Regions from separate parts of the Bacillus sp. FJAT-27231 genome, predicted to be linked through region 1. Evidence: riboswitches for the same ligand, from Rfam matches in the RefSeq annotation. Region 1 holds a riboswitch; the other holds the start of a gene.
The links. Region 1 has a riboswitch for glycine ahead of gcvT (glycine cleavage system aminomethyltransferase GcvT). Riboswitches for the same ligand answer to the same signal wherever they lie in the genome.

Region 1 (7,826 bases):
CGAACGAATTTGAAGCGGGTCACATTTTAGGCGCGCGCAACATTCCGCTTACACAAATGAAAACGCGCATGAAGGAAATTCGTCCGGACAAGCCTGTGTATCTGTATTGCCAAAGCGGCCTGCGCAGCGGCAGAGCTGCTCAGACATTGTACAAAAAAGGCTACCGCGATTTATATCACTTACAAGGCGGGTTCAAAGGCTGGACTGGAAAAGTAAAAAGTAAGTAAAAAACTGCCTCCACCGAGGCAGTTTTTCTATTGTAAACATTTAAGCGTTCTGCAATTCCCGCTCGTAACGAAGAACTGGCTTACGAGCTGCTGCTGTTTCATCAAGACGGCCGATGACGGTTGTATGCGGCGCTTCTTGAACGATTTCTGGGTTAGCTTCTGCTTCCTTCGCAATTTGAATCATAACGTCGATGAAAGCATCTAGCGTTTCTTTTGACTCTGTTTCAGTCGGTTCGATCATAATACATTCTTCCACATTTAATGGGAAGTAAATTGTAGGTGGATGGAAACCGAAGTCTAACAGACGCTTAGCAATGTCAAGCGTACGCACCCCAAGCTTTTTCTGGCGTTTTCCGCTGAGTACAAATTCATGCTTACAATGACGGTTAAACGGCAGGTCAAAATAAGGAGCAAGTCTGCGCATCATATAGTTAGCGTTTAATACCGCATATTCTGTTACCGCTTTTAAGCCATCTGGGCCCATTGAGCGGATATACGTATAAGCGCGAACATTAATGCCAAAGTTTCCGTAAAACGGTTTTACGCGGCCAATGGACTGCGGGCGGTTATAATCGAAACGATAGACGCCTTCTTCTTTCACTAGAACCGGTTTTGGCAAGTAAGGAATTAAATCCTTCTTCACGCCGACTGGACCAGAACCCGGACCGCCGCCGCCGTGAGGACCCGTAAATGTTTTATGGAGATTTAAGTGAACCACATCAAATCCCATATCTCCAGGACGGGCTTTTGACATAACGGCATTTAAGTTGGCGCCGTCATAATACACCTTGCCGCCGACACCGTGAATGATTTCAGTGATTTCTAAAATATTTTCTTCAAATAAGCCAAGTGTATTTGGATTTGTCAGCATGAGCGCTGCAGTTGTCTCGTCCGCTACCCGTCTTAAATCTTCTAAATCTACTAAGCCGTCTTCCCCAGACTTCACCGTTACCGTTTCAAAACCGGCAACTGTAGCAGAGGCTGGGTTTGTACCGTGAGCAGAATCCGGTACAATTACTTTTGTACGATTAAAGTCCCCGTTTTCTTCATGGTAAGCACGAATCATCATTAATCCCGTCCACTCACCCTGAGCTCCTGCTGCTGGCTGCAGTGTCACTTCATCCATGCCTGTAATTTCTTTTAAATGCTCTTGAAGGTCGTACAATAGCTCCATTGCTCCTTGTACAGTTTCTTCTTGTTGAAGGGGATGCACATGAGCAAAACCTTCAAAACGAGCAACGTCTTCATTAATTTTCGGATTGTATTTCATCGTACAAGAACCAAGTGGATAAAATCCAGAATCCACACCATGGTTTCTATTTGATAGCGCTGTGTAATGACGCATAATATCAAGTTCAGAGACTTCCGGAAGTTCCGGCTCTTCCTCACGTAAATATCCTGCAGGCAAAAGGGCAGACAAATCTGCTTCTGGTACATCTAATTCAGGCAGACTATAGCCAATCCGCCCTGGTTGAGACAATTCGAAAATAAGCTCTTGGTCCTTCTTATTCATGGCTATCCCCCAATTCTTTTGCAAAAAGTTCAATTTCTTCTTTTGTCCGCAGTTCTGTCACAGCAACGAGCATGCAATTTTCAAGACCATCGTAAGTAAGACCAAGGTCATAACCGCCAATAATGCCTTTTTCAAGCAGCTTTTGGTTTACTTCTCTTACCGGTTTATTGAGGCGAATAACAAATTCATTAAATACAGGTCCCTCAAACAAGACTTCTACTCCATTTTGCTTTAACGTCTCTCTAGCAAAAAATGCTTTTTGCAAGTTTTGTGTCGCGATTTCACGCACACCTTTTTTACCTAAAGCTGTCATAGCTACACTGGCTGCAAGAGCGTTAAGTGCCTGATTGGAGCAAATGTTAGAAGTCGCTTTGTCACGACGGATATGCTGCTCGCGTGCTTGCAGCGTCAATACGAAGCCGCGTTGTCCTTGATCATCATGCGTCTGGCCAACGAGACGGCCTGGCACTTTACGCATCAGCTTTTTCGTTACTGCAAAGTATCCGCAGTGCGGTCCGCCAAATTGAGCCGGAATGCCAAATGGCTGAGCGTCACCGATCACAATATCAGCACCAAATTTTCCTGGAGGTGTCAGTGCACCAAGAGCAAGTGGATTAGAAGAAACAACAAACATGGCTTTTGCGTCATGAGCCGCTTTTTCTACTTCAGAAAGTGACTCAATCGCACCGAAGAAGTTAGGATATTGAACGATCACAGCTGCTGTATCGTTATCGACTAATTCATTTAGCTGATCAATGTCTGTTACTCCATTTTTGTGCGGGATTACCACTACTTCAATGTTTTGGCCTTTTGCGTAAGTCGCTAACACATCGCGTGACTCTGGATGAACCGTTTCTGATACGAGTACTTTCTTTCTTTTCGTCTGACCAGCGCTTAGCATAGCTGCTTCCGCCAACGCTGTGCCTCCGTCATACATAGAAGAGTTCGCTACATCCATACCCGTTAATTCGCAAATCATCGTTTGGAATTCAAAGATCGCTTGCAGTTCCCCTTGGGAAATTTCTGGCTGGTACGGTGTGTAAGCTGTGTAAAATTCTGAACGAGAAATAACGTGGTCTACAATAGACGGCGTATAGTGATCATATACACCTGCCCCTAAAAAGGAAGCATATTGTTTCGCATTGATGTTTTTAGCAGCCATTGCGCTTAATTCTTTTTTCAACGCTGGTTCTGCTTTTGCTTCTTTAATATTATATAATCCCTGAAAACGTACTTTTTCAGGAATGTCGGCAAATAATTCATCTACCGTTTGGACACCCACTGTTGCAAGCATTTCCTTTTTATCCGTTTCTGTCATCGGCAAGTAACGATGCTTCATTATATTCCCCTTCTCTCTTTCTTATTTTGAGCGTTTATAAAATGGTGGTTTTACCGTTTTAGCTGTTAATTTTTTGCCGCGGATTTCTACTTGCAGCTCTTGATCAGGTACAGCATACTCTGCTTTCACTAAAGCCAGACCAATATTTTTCTTTAACGTCGGTGATTGAGTACCGGTCGTTACATGACCCACTTCTTCTTCACCGGAAAAAACAAGATAGCCGTGACGCGGAATTCCCCGATCTATCATCTCAAGACCAATCAATTTCCGCTTCGGACCATTTTCTTTCTGCTCTTTCAACACGTCTAGGCCAATAAAGTCCTCTTTGTTTGTCTTTACTGCAAAACCTAAGCCTGCTTCAAGTGGTGAAATATCATCAGCTAGCTCCTGTCCATATAAAGCAAGGTTCGCTTCAAAGCGTAAGGTATCACGCGCACCGAGTCCGCATGGAAGAAGACCGTCTTCTTTGCCAGCCTCTAAAAGATCTTCCCATAGCTTAGGGGCATCTTCACTTCGGCTATAAATCTCAAAGCCATCTTCTCCTGTGTAACCAGTTCGTGATACGAGAGCTGGTATCCCGTTAATTCTAACTTCCTGCTTAAACTTAAAAGACTTAATCTCACTTAAATCCACATCAGCCACTAGCTTTTGCAAAATTCCTTCAGCAGCAGGACCTTGAATAGCGAGTTGTGCCCAGTCTTTTGATACGTTTTCAACTTCTATATTTCCTGCTTGATGCTTCTTCAGCCAATCAAAATCTTTATCTGTATTCGCTGCATTCACAACAAGTAGATAATCATCTTCAGCTAGCATGTAGACGAGCAAATCATCGACAGCTCCGCCTTTTTCATTACACATAATCGTATAGATTGCTTGATCTGGCTGGAGCTTTGACAAGTCGTTCGTCATCATTTTTTGTAGAAAGGCTAAGGAGTCTTTTCCCTTTACTGTAATTTCCCCCATATGAGAAACATCAAAAAGCCCTGCCTTTGTGCGGACAGCCTCATGTTCTTCTTTAATACTTGAAAATTGAACAGGCAGTTCCCATCCTCCAAAATCAATCGTTTTTGCTCCAGATCGCTGGTACGATTCAAACAATGGTGTGCGCTTTAATTCTCCCATTTCCCTACCCCTTTCATTGTCTTCCTGCGGTTCAGCCCATTATTTTTGCATAAAAAAAGACAAAGAACAGCTTTTACAAGTTGTTCTCTGTCCTTGAACCTGAAAGTTTAACCTGGTAAACAGGCTGTCTTCTTTGGTGGTTTCGTTAACGAAACGCTCTCCAGAGTCGCGTCCAGCAAGAGTTCTTTTGCCTGAGAGATTCACAAAAAGCTTGTTTGCTCCTTCGGCGCTGTATAAACAGTCTCTCCCCTCGCCTTCATTCGCTATATTTAGTTAATAAATGGGCATACTATGAACATCGGATTAGAGTAAATCAACAATATTCGCTTTTTTGCAAAATGACATAATATTTTGTTCACTTACATCCTACCATTAAAGGTAAGGTTTCGGCAACATATTTTATAAAGGAGTTTTTCAAATGGATGTGGAAATTTATTTCGATCATAGCTGGGAAGAGGAATTAGAAAAAAGACTCGAACAAGATGGGCCTTGGGGGAGCTGGCCGCTTTTCCAATCGACTATTAATATGGAAAGACGAATGATGGTCCCTGATTTTGAAGGATTGTTAGCTCCTAGCTTTCTGCCGGAACTTACGGCTCTTCCGCATCAGCTTGAAGCAGCTAGAAGAGTAGTGGAAGAAATGAATGGCAAAGCTATTTTAGCGGATGAAGTAGGACTCGGCAAAACAATCGAAGCTGGGCTAGTATTAAAAGAGTATTTGATTCGCGGCCTCGTGAAAAAAGTTTTAATCTTAGCTCCGGCTTCTCTCGTTTCTCAATGGGCCCATGAGTTAACTACTAAATTTTACATTCCTGCTATTGCCCAAAAGAAGTTTTATGCCTGGGATGAGCATGATATCGTCATTTCCTCGATCGATACAGCCAAACGAAGTCCGCACAAGGAAAAAATTTATGAACAAGACTATGACTTAGTTATTATTGATGAAGCTCATAAATTAAAAAACCATAAAACAAAAAACTATCAATTTGTCCGTCACTTAAAAAAGAAATTTTGCCTATTACTCACAGCGACACCTATTCAAAACCGGCTTGATGAAATGTTCCATCTCGTTTCGCTATTAAAGCCTGGTCATTTGGGAAGCGAAGGACAGTTTAGTGAGCAGTTTAAAAAAGGAGACCGGCAAGTACAAAACCATCACCATTTAATTAAGCTCATGAATAAAGTGATGATTCGTAACCGTCGGCAGGATACAGGTGTGGAGTGGACAGCCAGAAAAGTAGAATCCGTTAAAGTGACTTTCACAGAGGAAGAACGCTCGCTCTATCAAGCTCTTGAACAGCTCGTCCGCAGCCAGCCAGATGATGTACGGTCTGCTTTTTCCTTGCTTACTTTGCAGCGGGAAGCCTGCAGCAGCAAAGAAGCCGTCTTTTTCACCTTAAGAAACATGGCGAAGAAGCTGAATGGAAACCATCTTGATTTTCCAGAGAGTTTTCAAAACGCTTTGTCACATATACAGAACATTACGCACAACTCTAAAGCAGAAAAAGCACTTCAGCTCGTTCAATCGATTAATGACAAAGTAATTATTTTTACTGAATACCGGGCAACGCAGCTATATTTACAGTGGTTCTTTAAACAAAACGGGATTACATCCGTCCCCTTCCGCGGTGGGTTTAAACGCGGAAAGAAAGATTGGATGAAGCAGCTTTTCGAGAAGCAGGCTCAGATTCTAATCGCGACGGAAGCGGGCGGCGAAGGATTAAACCTACAATTTTGCCACCATGTCATTAATTTTGATCTTCCCTGGAATCCAATGCGACTTGAACAGCGGATCGGCCGTGTTCATCGATTCGGACAAACAAAAGATGTGTGCATTTATAACTTCAGCATTGAAGATACAATTGAAGACCGAATTCTGCAGCTGCTCTATGAAAAAATCCATCTATTTGAGCAGGCTGTCGGGCAACTAGATGATATTTTAGAGAGAATCGATCTTCCTAATATGCAGGAACATTTAGTGGATATTTTTCAGCACTCCAAAACAGAAGGAGAGCTGCACGTCAAAATGAAAAACCTTGAAGCGGCCATCGAATTAGCCAACGAGTGGAAAAAAGAGGAGGAGCGCTTTAGTGAAGAACGAAATTCATCTATTTCTTGAAGACTATTTTAAAGCCACTGAATGTACTTTTTTAGAGAAAACAGAAGGGTCACTTAGTGTCAAACTAACGCCTGCCATTGATAAAGAATTGATGAATCGGCCTTTTTATTGGCATTATGCCGAAAAAACTGGAATGAAAGCGGAGCCGCTTTCCGTAACCTTCATTACCGATCAAACCAAAATACCGGCTGATCTTGAAGGGGAATCTATCCACTTCGGCACCCCTCGTCTGCAACAGATTTTTCAATCGGCGAAAGAACATACCCGTTTTATCAGGCTCTACGAACAAAGAGCCACCGGTCATCGCCAGCCGCTTCATCCATGGCTTTTAATAAATGTAAAAGTATCCTATGAAGCCAATCATAAAAAAGATATCTTTTATTCACTTGGCCTCAATTTAATTAACGGAATGATTCAAGAAGAGTTCATGGACGTACTCAACCGTAAACAGCTCGTATCAAAAATCCCTGATTTTTCTTTTACCATTACTCCCTTAATTAAACCAAAAAGCGGCGTTAAGCGATTGCAGCGCTTTTTAACCTCCCAGCTTGAAAAAGAAAATCATCAATGGGCGGTAAAAGCACAAAAAGAATGGGAGGAAGACTCCCTCCTGCTTGATTCTTTTTATGAAGACGAAGAAAAACCTGAGGCTTATTTTATCGAAAAGGCGGCATTAGAAAAACAATATTCTCCAAAGATCGATGTGAATATTATTAATGGTGGGGTGATTTACTTGCATTCCTAAATAAAGCGCTGCGCCATCACTTTTTATAAAAGAGCTGGCGCAGCGCCCAAGGAAGCAAACCAAACCATCTAGAAGAAAAGGCCGCACGCCCAGCCCGTTTCTGGTAACGTTTTTCTCTTCTTACTTGCTTCGGTTCATTCCAATAACTAAGAAACGTTGCAATAAAATATTTTACGTATTCGTTCACAAACACCGCCTCCTGCAGTCGGTGTCATTTTTTCCAATTTCTGCTCGTTCTAAACACCTGCTATTCAATCCAGCGGACAATTTGTCGATCGGCCATGCTATAAATTATCCTTGTTGAAAATCTTGTTTCTGCTTTAGCCGTCTTTAAATGAATCGCTACTAATTCCTCTGTCTCGTCTGGTATCACTTTATATGTGACATCCCCACGATCTGTACGGTACATACCGGAAATCTCCTCTCCATTTTCCAGAAGCATGAAAATTTCCTGCAGTGCCATGAACTCTATCACTTTCGTTTCATAGTAGTCTGTTAAAAACAAAGCTGTTTTCTGCTTACTGACAAAGATTCCCGTTCCAAAAATGGCCGCTGTGCAAACAACGGTAAAGAGAAGAATCGTGTAAGGGAGAAGAACCCCCCTTTCATTACTGATTAAGCCTTTCATATTGCTTCCCCTGCAAAAAGATGAAGATACGCTCTTTCCTTTTCACCGTTTTTAAAAACAGCTCTTGTGCATAGTGAGGAATCGCACGGATAAAATTGCACAGAAGAAACTTCCTGCAAAATCATTTCATGTC
Region 2 (7,826 bases), 770 kb from region 1:
TTAACGCAAGGCACTTCGACAAGACCGGCAACAGGATCACAAACTAATCCCAAAAGAGATTTCATTGCTATAGCGGTTGCATGTACCGCTTGCTGCGGGCTTCCTCCCTTTAATTCCGTAATGGTACCGGCAGCCATCGCAGCTGCCGAGCCAACCTCTGCCTGACAACCGCCAGCAGCCCCTGAAATAAATGAGCGATTGGCAATTACATACCCAAGCATGCTAGCCGTAAATAATCCCATAACCAAATCTTTAAAAGGCGTTCCATCATTTTGATGCAGGGAGAATAGCACGCCAGGTAAAATGCCTGCTGCTCCAGCAGTTGGAGTGGCTACAATAACACCCATTCGAGCATTGCTCTCTGAAGTAGCGAGTGAAAATGTCATAGCCTGGCTAATATAGCTGCCTGTAAGCGGTTTTCCAGACTTCACGTACTCTCCCATCTTAACGGCATCTCCCCCTGAAATACCGCTTGGTGCAGGAGAGGAATCCTTTGTTCCAATATCAACGGCTTCCTTCATCTTGATCAATCGTTCTTCCATCATACGAAGAATCGTTTGTTGATCTCTTCCTGACTTCTTTTCTTCCAGCATCAGCATGGTTTCACCGATCGTTTTCTGTTCCTTTTCACAGAATTCCAGAAGTTCTCTCATTGATAAAATTTCCATCAGGCATTCCTCGCAATTTCTTCTCTTAATCGGTACACTTGGTAGTTTTTAGCCAAGGCTGAAAAATCATCGCTTGTGCTCAGACGGATATCCACCATTCGTCCGTTAATCATAAAGATTTTAGATAAACCGCCTCCTAGCGAAGCTCCGCCTACTTTTACAAGATGATCCCCTCTTTTTGCGGTTACCATCGTTGTATTGGGATGATCAAAGAATAGGCAAGACCCTTGAGGTTCAATCGTGTAATCAAGACCCGCTTTATATGCAAGCTGCAATGCATGCCGAATTCCCGGGTCATCCGTACCCATGCCGAGTAATCCGCCAAGAAGTGCTTTATCTGTCCCATGGCCTTGATACGTTTCAGCAAAAGAGTCGTAGAAAATAATGTCTGCCTCTTCAGGACAACCATCCAGCAGTTCATAAATGAATTTGCCAATCGACACAACACCAGCAGTATGGGAACTTGATGGTCCAACCATAATAGGTCCGATAATATCAAAGCAACTCTGAAATTCCATTATGATGCTCCTTTCTTATACGTTGATCGGCTGTTGGAATAACGGATAAACTCCGCAGATAGACGCAGTTTTTTCTTTAGCCTCTGCCACCACTGCCGGCTCCCCTTTACTTTTCAGTACAGCAGCAATCACTTGGGCAATCTGTTCCATTTGTTCTTCTTTCATTCCGCGCGTTGTTAAGGCAGCAGTTCCCATCCGGACTCCGCTCGTCACAAAAGGACTTTCTGGATCGTAAGGAATCGTATTCTTATTCACTGTGATTCCTGCTTCTTCAAGCAGACGCTCTGCTTCTTTTCCAGTTAACCCCCATGGGCGCACATCTAGCAAAATCAGATGATTATCCGTTCCTCCAGAGACGAGAGCTGCTCCTTCTTTCTTTAATACTTCCCCAAGTTTTTGGCTGTTTTTAATCACCTGTTTGGCGTAATCTTTAAAGGCTGGCTGTAGAGCTTCGTTAAAAGCAACCGCTTTTGCGGCAATGATATGCATCAACGGTCCACCTTGAATACCAGGGAATACCGCTTTGTTAACCGCTTTAATGATCTCTTCGTCGTTCGTTAAAATAAAGCCGCCGCGTGGTCCTCTTAATGTTTTATGGGTCGTGCTTGTCACTACATCTGCATAAGGAATCGGAGAAGGGTGAAGACCGGCTGCTACAAGTCCCGCGATGTGTGCCATGTCTACCATGAACTTTGCACCCACTTGATCGGCAATTTCTTTGAATCTGGCAAAATCAATCGTCCTTGGGTAAGCGCTTGCACCAGCAATAATTAATTTGGGCTTTTCTTTACGAGCCATCGCCTCTACTTCGTCATAATCAATTAATTGTGTATCTTCCTTGACTCCGTAAGAAACTACTTCAAACCACTTGCCAGAGATGCTTACAGGACTTCCGTGAGTTAAATGCCCGCCGTGCGAAAGATTCATCCCCATAATTTTGTCGCCAGGCTGAAGCAATGCATAAAAAACGGCAAGGTTCGCCTGTGCCCCTGAATGAGGCTGAACATTGGCATACTTGGCACCGAACAGTGTCGTTAACCGTTCAATCGCTGTCCGCTCTGCCACATCAACAAATTCACAGCCGCCGTAATAACGTTTCCCCGGATAACCCTCAGCATATTTATTTGTCATGACGCTTCCCATTGCTTCTAAAACATCCGTGCTGACAAAGTTCTCTGATGCAATCAACTCCAGCGTTTCATGCTGGCGACGTTTCTCATGCTCAATCGCTTCGAAAATAGTGAAATCATTATTTTGCAAACTCATCTCTACGCCTCCTATTCGTTTACATTTCGTTCGCTCGCTGCTGAATAACCAAGCTTTTTCACTCTTCTCTTTTAGAAAAGTGCTCTATCTCGTCACCTTTTCTGCACGCAAAAAAGGACAGAAAAGGGTAACGTTCCCTTCTCTGTCCTTTTACCTGAGAGTTTAACTCCATCCAGCGATCGGATTGAGTCTTCCCCTTTGGTGGCGTATTTAAACGCGCTCTCCAGAGGTGCGTCCCATTGTGGTTCTTCTACCTGAGAGATTAGTTCCAAGGGTCTTTTTTGGAACTTGCTCCTTCGGTGGCTCATTACTCGCACTCTCCCACAATCGTCATCCGCTATGTTTCGTTTAGAATATTAAAAATAGTTGTAATTGTCAACTGTTTTTTGATTAATTTGTTATTTTTTTATCGTTAATAAAATGAACAAAGGAGCATCCCGCAAAATCGCGGAATGCTCCTTCACTCCCCTATTGATAGAGGTATTTATTTAATTAGATAAAACGAACCATTTCTTCAAGCGGCAGCCGGGTCGTTTTATGAGCTGGCGCAGCGGCCTTGCCAAGAGCGATTAAAACAATTGGAATATATCTTTCTGGCACATCAAACCGCTCAGCAAATTTTTGCTTATCAAATCCACCCATCGTTACCGTATCGTAACCATTCGCTTTGGCAATCAGCATAAGCTGCATCGAGACGAGGCCTGTGTCAAATGAAGCAATATTAGCTCTTGCTTCAACAGGCGCATTAGGATAAGTATTATTCGTATTCTGAATTAGCTTGTTCATGCTCGCTTCGTCGATGAAACCTGCCTCATAGCTGCTGCGGTATACTTTTTCGACATTCTTGTACATCTCAATATCACCTAAAACGGCAATAACTGCTGAAGATGTCTCAACTTGCTCCTGATTATAAGCAATAGCCTTCAGTTCCTTCTTCGTTTCTTCATCATCAATGACGATAAAGCGCCACGGCTGAAGATTACTAGATGATGGAGCTAACATGGCTTCTTGCAGCATTTCCTCTATTTCCTGTCTCGGAATTTTATAATGTGGATCATATTTTCTAACAGAATGTCGATTGCGAATGACTTCTGATAAGCTTGGCATCGTTGTTATCATACTTTTCCCTCCCAATTAAACTTACTAATAGTAAGTTCAAAAATAAGCTTACTACTAGTAAGCTTGGGTTGTCAAATACTCTATGCTAAAATTAAGATAAAAACATTGAGGTTATCAGAATGAGCGAACAAAATGAATGGAATTGTCTTCAGAAGAAACATAAAGACAAAGCGACGATTTGCGATAACTTTCACCATACGATTGAATTCATTGGCAAGCGTTGGATGGGAATCATTATTTATACTTTGCTAAAGGGTGATAAAAGATATCACGAATTGCTAAATGAAATCTCTGGCATCTCTGACCGGCTCCTCACAGAACGGCTGCGGGAGCTAGAAAACGAAGGACTAGTCGTAAAGAAGACATTCGAATCCTCCCCAAGAAAAGTCATCTATTCCTTAACCCCAATCGGCAGAGAACTGGAAGATGTCATCACGGCTGTTATGCGCTGGGTTAGTAAGGCTTCTCGTATCTAAACCCTATACTTGGATCATTATCTAAATAAAAACTTAATTTTTATTATCCTTTCTTAGAAAAATAGACTCATAGAAATAACAATTCTATGTTTTGAAGCTTCTATACAAGTTGATGATCATCACAACTTGACGAGTTTTTTCTTTCATAAAGCTTCCATTTTTTCAGGAATAACAATAATTTAGGGGGAGAGGACATGAAAGATTGGGAAGCGGGCTATTTAGCAGGAATTATAGACGGGGAAGGCTCTATCACACTAACTAGAATGCATCAAAGAGAACATCGGCGTCCTTGCATTACCATTTCTTCGTCGGATAAAGAGCTTCTTCTATACATTCAAACACTGACCGGCGGAGCCATTAGTAACAAGAAGAATTATAAGCCTGGCCTTCACAAGGACTCTTATACATTGTCTATAAAGAACAAAGAGAGTGTGTTGATTATTTTAAAAGAAGTTTCCCCCTATCTCAGAATAGATAAAAAAGAAATCGAGCCAAATGGATATTGGAACACTACGACAGAGTCACTCCTCGAAATGGAAAGTATACAACAGCTATGCTAAAAGCAAAATTATTATTTGAGGAAGCCTTTTTTAACATATAAAAACTGTTAAAGACCTCCTTCTCGTTCACGAACACAAAAAGACTTGCCACGTTTGGCAAGTCTTTTAATTAACTAGATAATATCCACCAAATTATGTATGGTGGAGACGGTGGGACGTGCTTTTCCATGCTTTCGTCATGGCACTGACTATATCTTGAACCTGCGTAGTAAGACAGGTCCTTCGGCGTCTTATGCGAAAAATAGTTTTACCCAGATCTCTCAGGCAGCTTCCCGCATCCTAGTACTGCCCGCTAAGTGGCAGCCTATAAGTCGATACACGGCTGTTGGATTGCTCCACATACCGCTCGGCATTGCCTTATCATCATTCGATGACTTAGGTTTCACCGATAAAGCCGAATTTTCACTTGTATGTTACCATACAAGGCGACTATTTACTAATCGAACCCACGTCCAAAGATAACGGCACTTGAACGTCTACGAGCGTAGTCGATATATTACGGGTTTCGCTGTTCCTTTTGCCTATCGACGGGCGTCTGGACAGCTAGCCTGATTCATCTCTTCCTTTGTCCCCAGGCGGAGAACTACGGCGTAGCCCACTAAGAGTGAGTCCCTTACCCTACCACATGGGCGATGGAGGGAGGAACCGCTTCAAGCTGTTATTAGGCAGCTAAAGCGAGGTTGTTGTTTTGTTTGCCAGTTATTATTGGCTTTGACGTTTTTACGAGGACGATCCCCTCGGCTCGCAGCCCAAGCTCGAACTATCCCTGTCGAATCCGTAACGTCCCCATTATAAAAATAGGAATTGGACTCTATGTCCGAAGCTTAGCTACAGTTCTTATTATAACATAATCAGCAAAAAAAGCAACAGCTGTTCGCTTTTCACCCTTTTTGCCGTTCTCTAAATGCACGCTCCACGTCACGCTTCGCTTCTTTCTTCTTCAAATCTTCCCGCTTATCGAATTTTTTCTTCCCTTTAGCCAGACCAATTAACAGTTTCGCATAGCCGTCTTTTAAATACATTTTCAGCGGCACAATGGAATAGCCGGCTTCCTTCGTTTCCCCAATCAGCTTATCAATCTGCTTACGGTGCAGCAGCAGCTTTCTCGTTCTAAGCGGATCATGGTTATAACGGTTCCCTTGTTCATAAGGGCTGATATGCATGTTATATACGAATACTTCCCCTTTTTGTATGCGGGCAAACGCATCTTTCAAATTTACCCGTCCGGCGCGAATTGATTTAATTTCAGTTCCTTGCAGTACAATCCCCGCTTCAAATGTTTCTTCGATAAAAAAATCATGATGCGCCTTTTTGTTTTGCGCGACTACTTTTCCTTCTCCCTTTGGCATCCTTCTTCACCTTCCATTATTCAGTCCGACCCGGCAGCTAAAAGAGCCGCCGGGTACCTATTATCCTTTATTCCGGCGTCTTTTCTTCGCTTGCTTTTTCGGTACGCCTTCATAATACTTGCCGCGTTTTTTCTTTTTGTTCGGCGACTGATTCGTCCACTCACCGCCCGCTCCTTCTTCACTGTTTCCTTGCGGGCCGCTCGCTTTTTGACTTTTTGATTTTACATTAATCGTTTTAGTCTCCACAGCTGGACGCTTTCTTATATTTTTCATGCCAACGATTTCAAAGTCAATCGATTGTTCATCCTTATTGACATCTCTCACCCGAACAGTGATTTGGTCACCGATGCGGAACACATTGCCCGTTCGCTCACCAATCATAGCAAACTGGCGCTCATCATAACGGTAATAATCATCTGTCATATAAGAAACGTGAACTAAACCTTCAATTGTATTTTCCAGTTCAACGAACATACCGAAGTTTGTAACAGAACTGATGATGCCGTCAAATTCTTCCCCAATCTTATCCAGCATAAATTCTGCTTTTTTCAGTTCATCTGTGTCACGCTCTGCATCTACAGCCCGGCGTTCCATATTTGATGTGTGCTCAGCAATTTCCGGCAGGCGTGCCTCCCACTTTGCTTGTGTTGCTGGATCGACATGTCCTTCAATTAAATACGTACGGATCAAACGGTGCACAATTAAATCCGGATAGCGGCGAATTGGCGAAGTGAAATGAGTATAATAATCCGTTGATAATCCAAAGTGGCCTAAGCTCTCATCAAAGTATTTCGCCTGTTGCATAGAACGAAGCATAACTGTTGAGATGACTACCTCTTCCGGCTTCCCTTGAATCGCTTCCAGCACCTCTTGTAAAGCCCGTGGATGCACAGCGTTTGATGTACCTTTTACAACAAGCCCAAAATTCGTAATAAACTCAAAGAAACGCTGTAATTTATCTTCTTTTGGATCTTCATGGATTCGATAAATGAATGGAACGTCCATCCAATGAAAATGTTCAGCTACTGTTTCATTCGCTGCCAGCATGAATTCTTCAATTAACCGTTCGGCAACGGAGCGTTCACGCAGCACGACATCGATTGGTTTGCTGTCTTCATCGACAATGACTTTTGATTCTTTAAAATCAAAGTCAATAGCGCCACGTTTTTCCCGCTTTCTGCGTAAAATAGACGCCAGCTCTTCCATATTCTCAAACAACGGCACGAGCGATTCGTATTTAGCCCGCAGTTCTTCGTCTTTGTCAACGAGAATTTGATTCACATCGCTGTACGTCATTCGCTCTGTCGTCTTAATAACACTTTGAAAGATTTCATGTTTGACCACTTCCCCTGCTGGGTTAATCTCCATTTCACACGAGAGCGTCAATCGGTCCACTTTCGGATTCAATGAACAAATACCGTTGGAAAGACGATGCGGAATCATTGGAATGACGCGGTCAACTAAGTAGACACTTGTTCCCCGCTCATATGCTTCCTCATCAATAGGTGAACCTTCTGTCACATAATAGCTGACATCCGCAATGTGAACGCCAAGCTTATAATGGCCATTATCAAGCTTGGTCACGGTAACAGCATCATCTAAATCTTTTGCATCGGCCCCGTCAATCGTTACAATCGTTTGATCACGCAAATCCCGGCGGCCTTCTATATCCTTTTCACTAATTGTTTCCGGTACAGCATGTGCCTGCGCCATTACCTCCTCAGGAAATTCTTGCGGCAGACCATGCTTGTAAATGATCGAAATAATATCAACGCCCGGATCATTTTTATGACCAAGAATGTTGATGACTTCTCCTTCAGCACTCTTGCGGCCATCAGGATAAGAAGTAATTTTTACGACGACTTTATGG

Region 2: linked by a shared signal. The riboswitch ahead of glyA (serine hydroxymethyltransferase) and the one ahead of gcvT (glycine cleavage system aminomethyltransferase GcvT) in region 1 are both predicted to bind glycine.

The regions. Positions count from the first base shown of each region.
Region 1 is NZ_LFZU01000001.1:2,718,528-2,726,353, forward strand. Features, by position in the region: gene AC623_RS13055 (rhodanese-like domain-containing protein) at 1-227, shown strand, start outside; gene gcvPB (aminomethyl-transferring glycine dehydrogenase subunit GcvPB) at 268-1,740, opposite strand; gene gcvPA (aminomethyl-transferring glycine dehydrogenase subunit GcvPA) at 1,733-3,079, opposite strand; gene gcvT (glycine cleavage system aminomethyltransferase GcvT) at 3,101-4,201, opposite strand; glycine riboswitch at 4,287-4,367, opposite strand; glycine riboswitch at 4,371-4,461, opposite strand; gene AC623_RS13075 (DEAD/DEAH box helicase) at 4,620-6,320, shown strand; gene AC623_RS13080 (YqhG family protein) at 6,292-7,065, shown strand; gene AC623_RS21120 (YqzE family protein) at 7,082-7,252, opposite strand; gene AC623_RS13085 (competence type IV pilus minor pilin ComGG) at 7,313-7,693, opposite strand; gene comGF (competence type IV pilus minor pilin ComGF) at 7,690-7,826, opposite strand, start outside.
Region 2 is NZ_LFZU01000001.1:3,489,487-3,497,312, forward strand. Features, by position in the region: gene sdaAA (L-serine ammonia-lyase, iron-sulfur-dependent, subunit alpha) at 1-668, opposite strand, end outside; gene AC623_RS16850 (serine dehydratase beta chain) at 668-1,186, opposite strand; gene glyA (serine hydroxymethyltransferase) at 1,202-2,452, opposite strand; glycine riboswitch at 2,593-2,681, opposite strand; glycine riboswitch at 2,685-2,786, opposite strand; gene AC623_RS16865 (nitroreductase family protein) at 2,945-3,571, opposite strand; gene AC623_RS16870 (winged helix-turn-helix transcriptional regulator) at 3,691-4,047, shown strand; gene AC623_RS16875 (LAGLIDADG family homing endonuclease) at 4,242-4,607, shown strand; RNA gene ssrA (transfer-messenger RNA) at 5,045-5,387, opposite strand; gene smpB (SsrA-binding protein SmpB) at 5,489-5,956, opposite strand; gene rnr (ribonuclease R) at 6,017-7,826, opposite strand, start outside.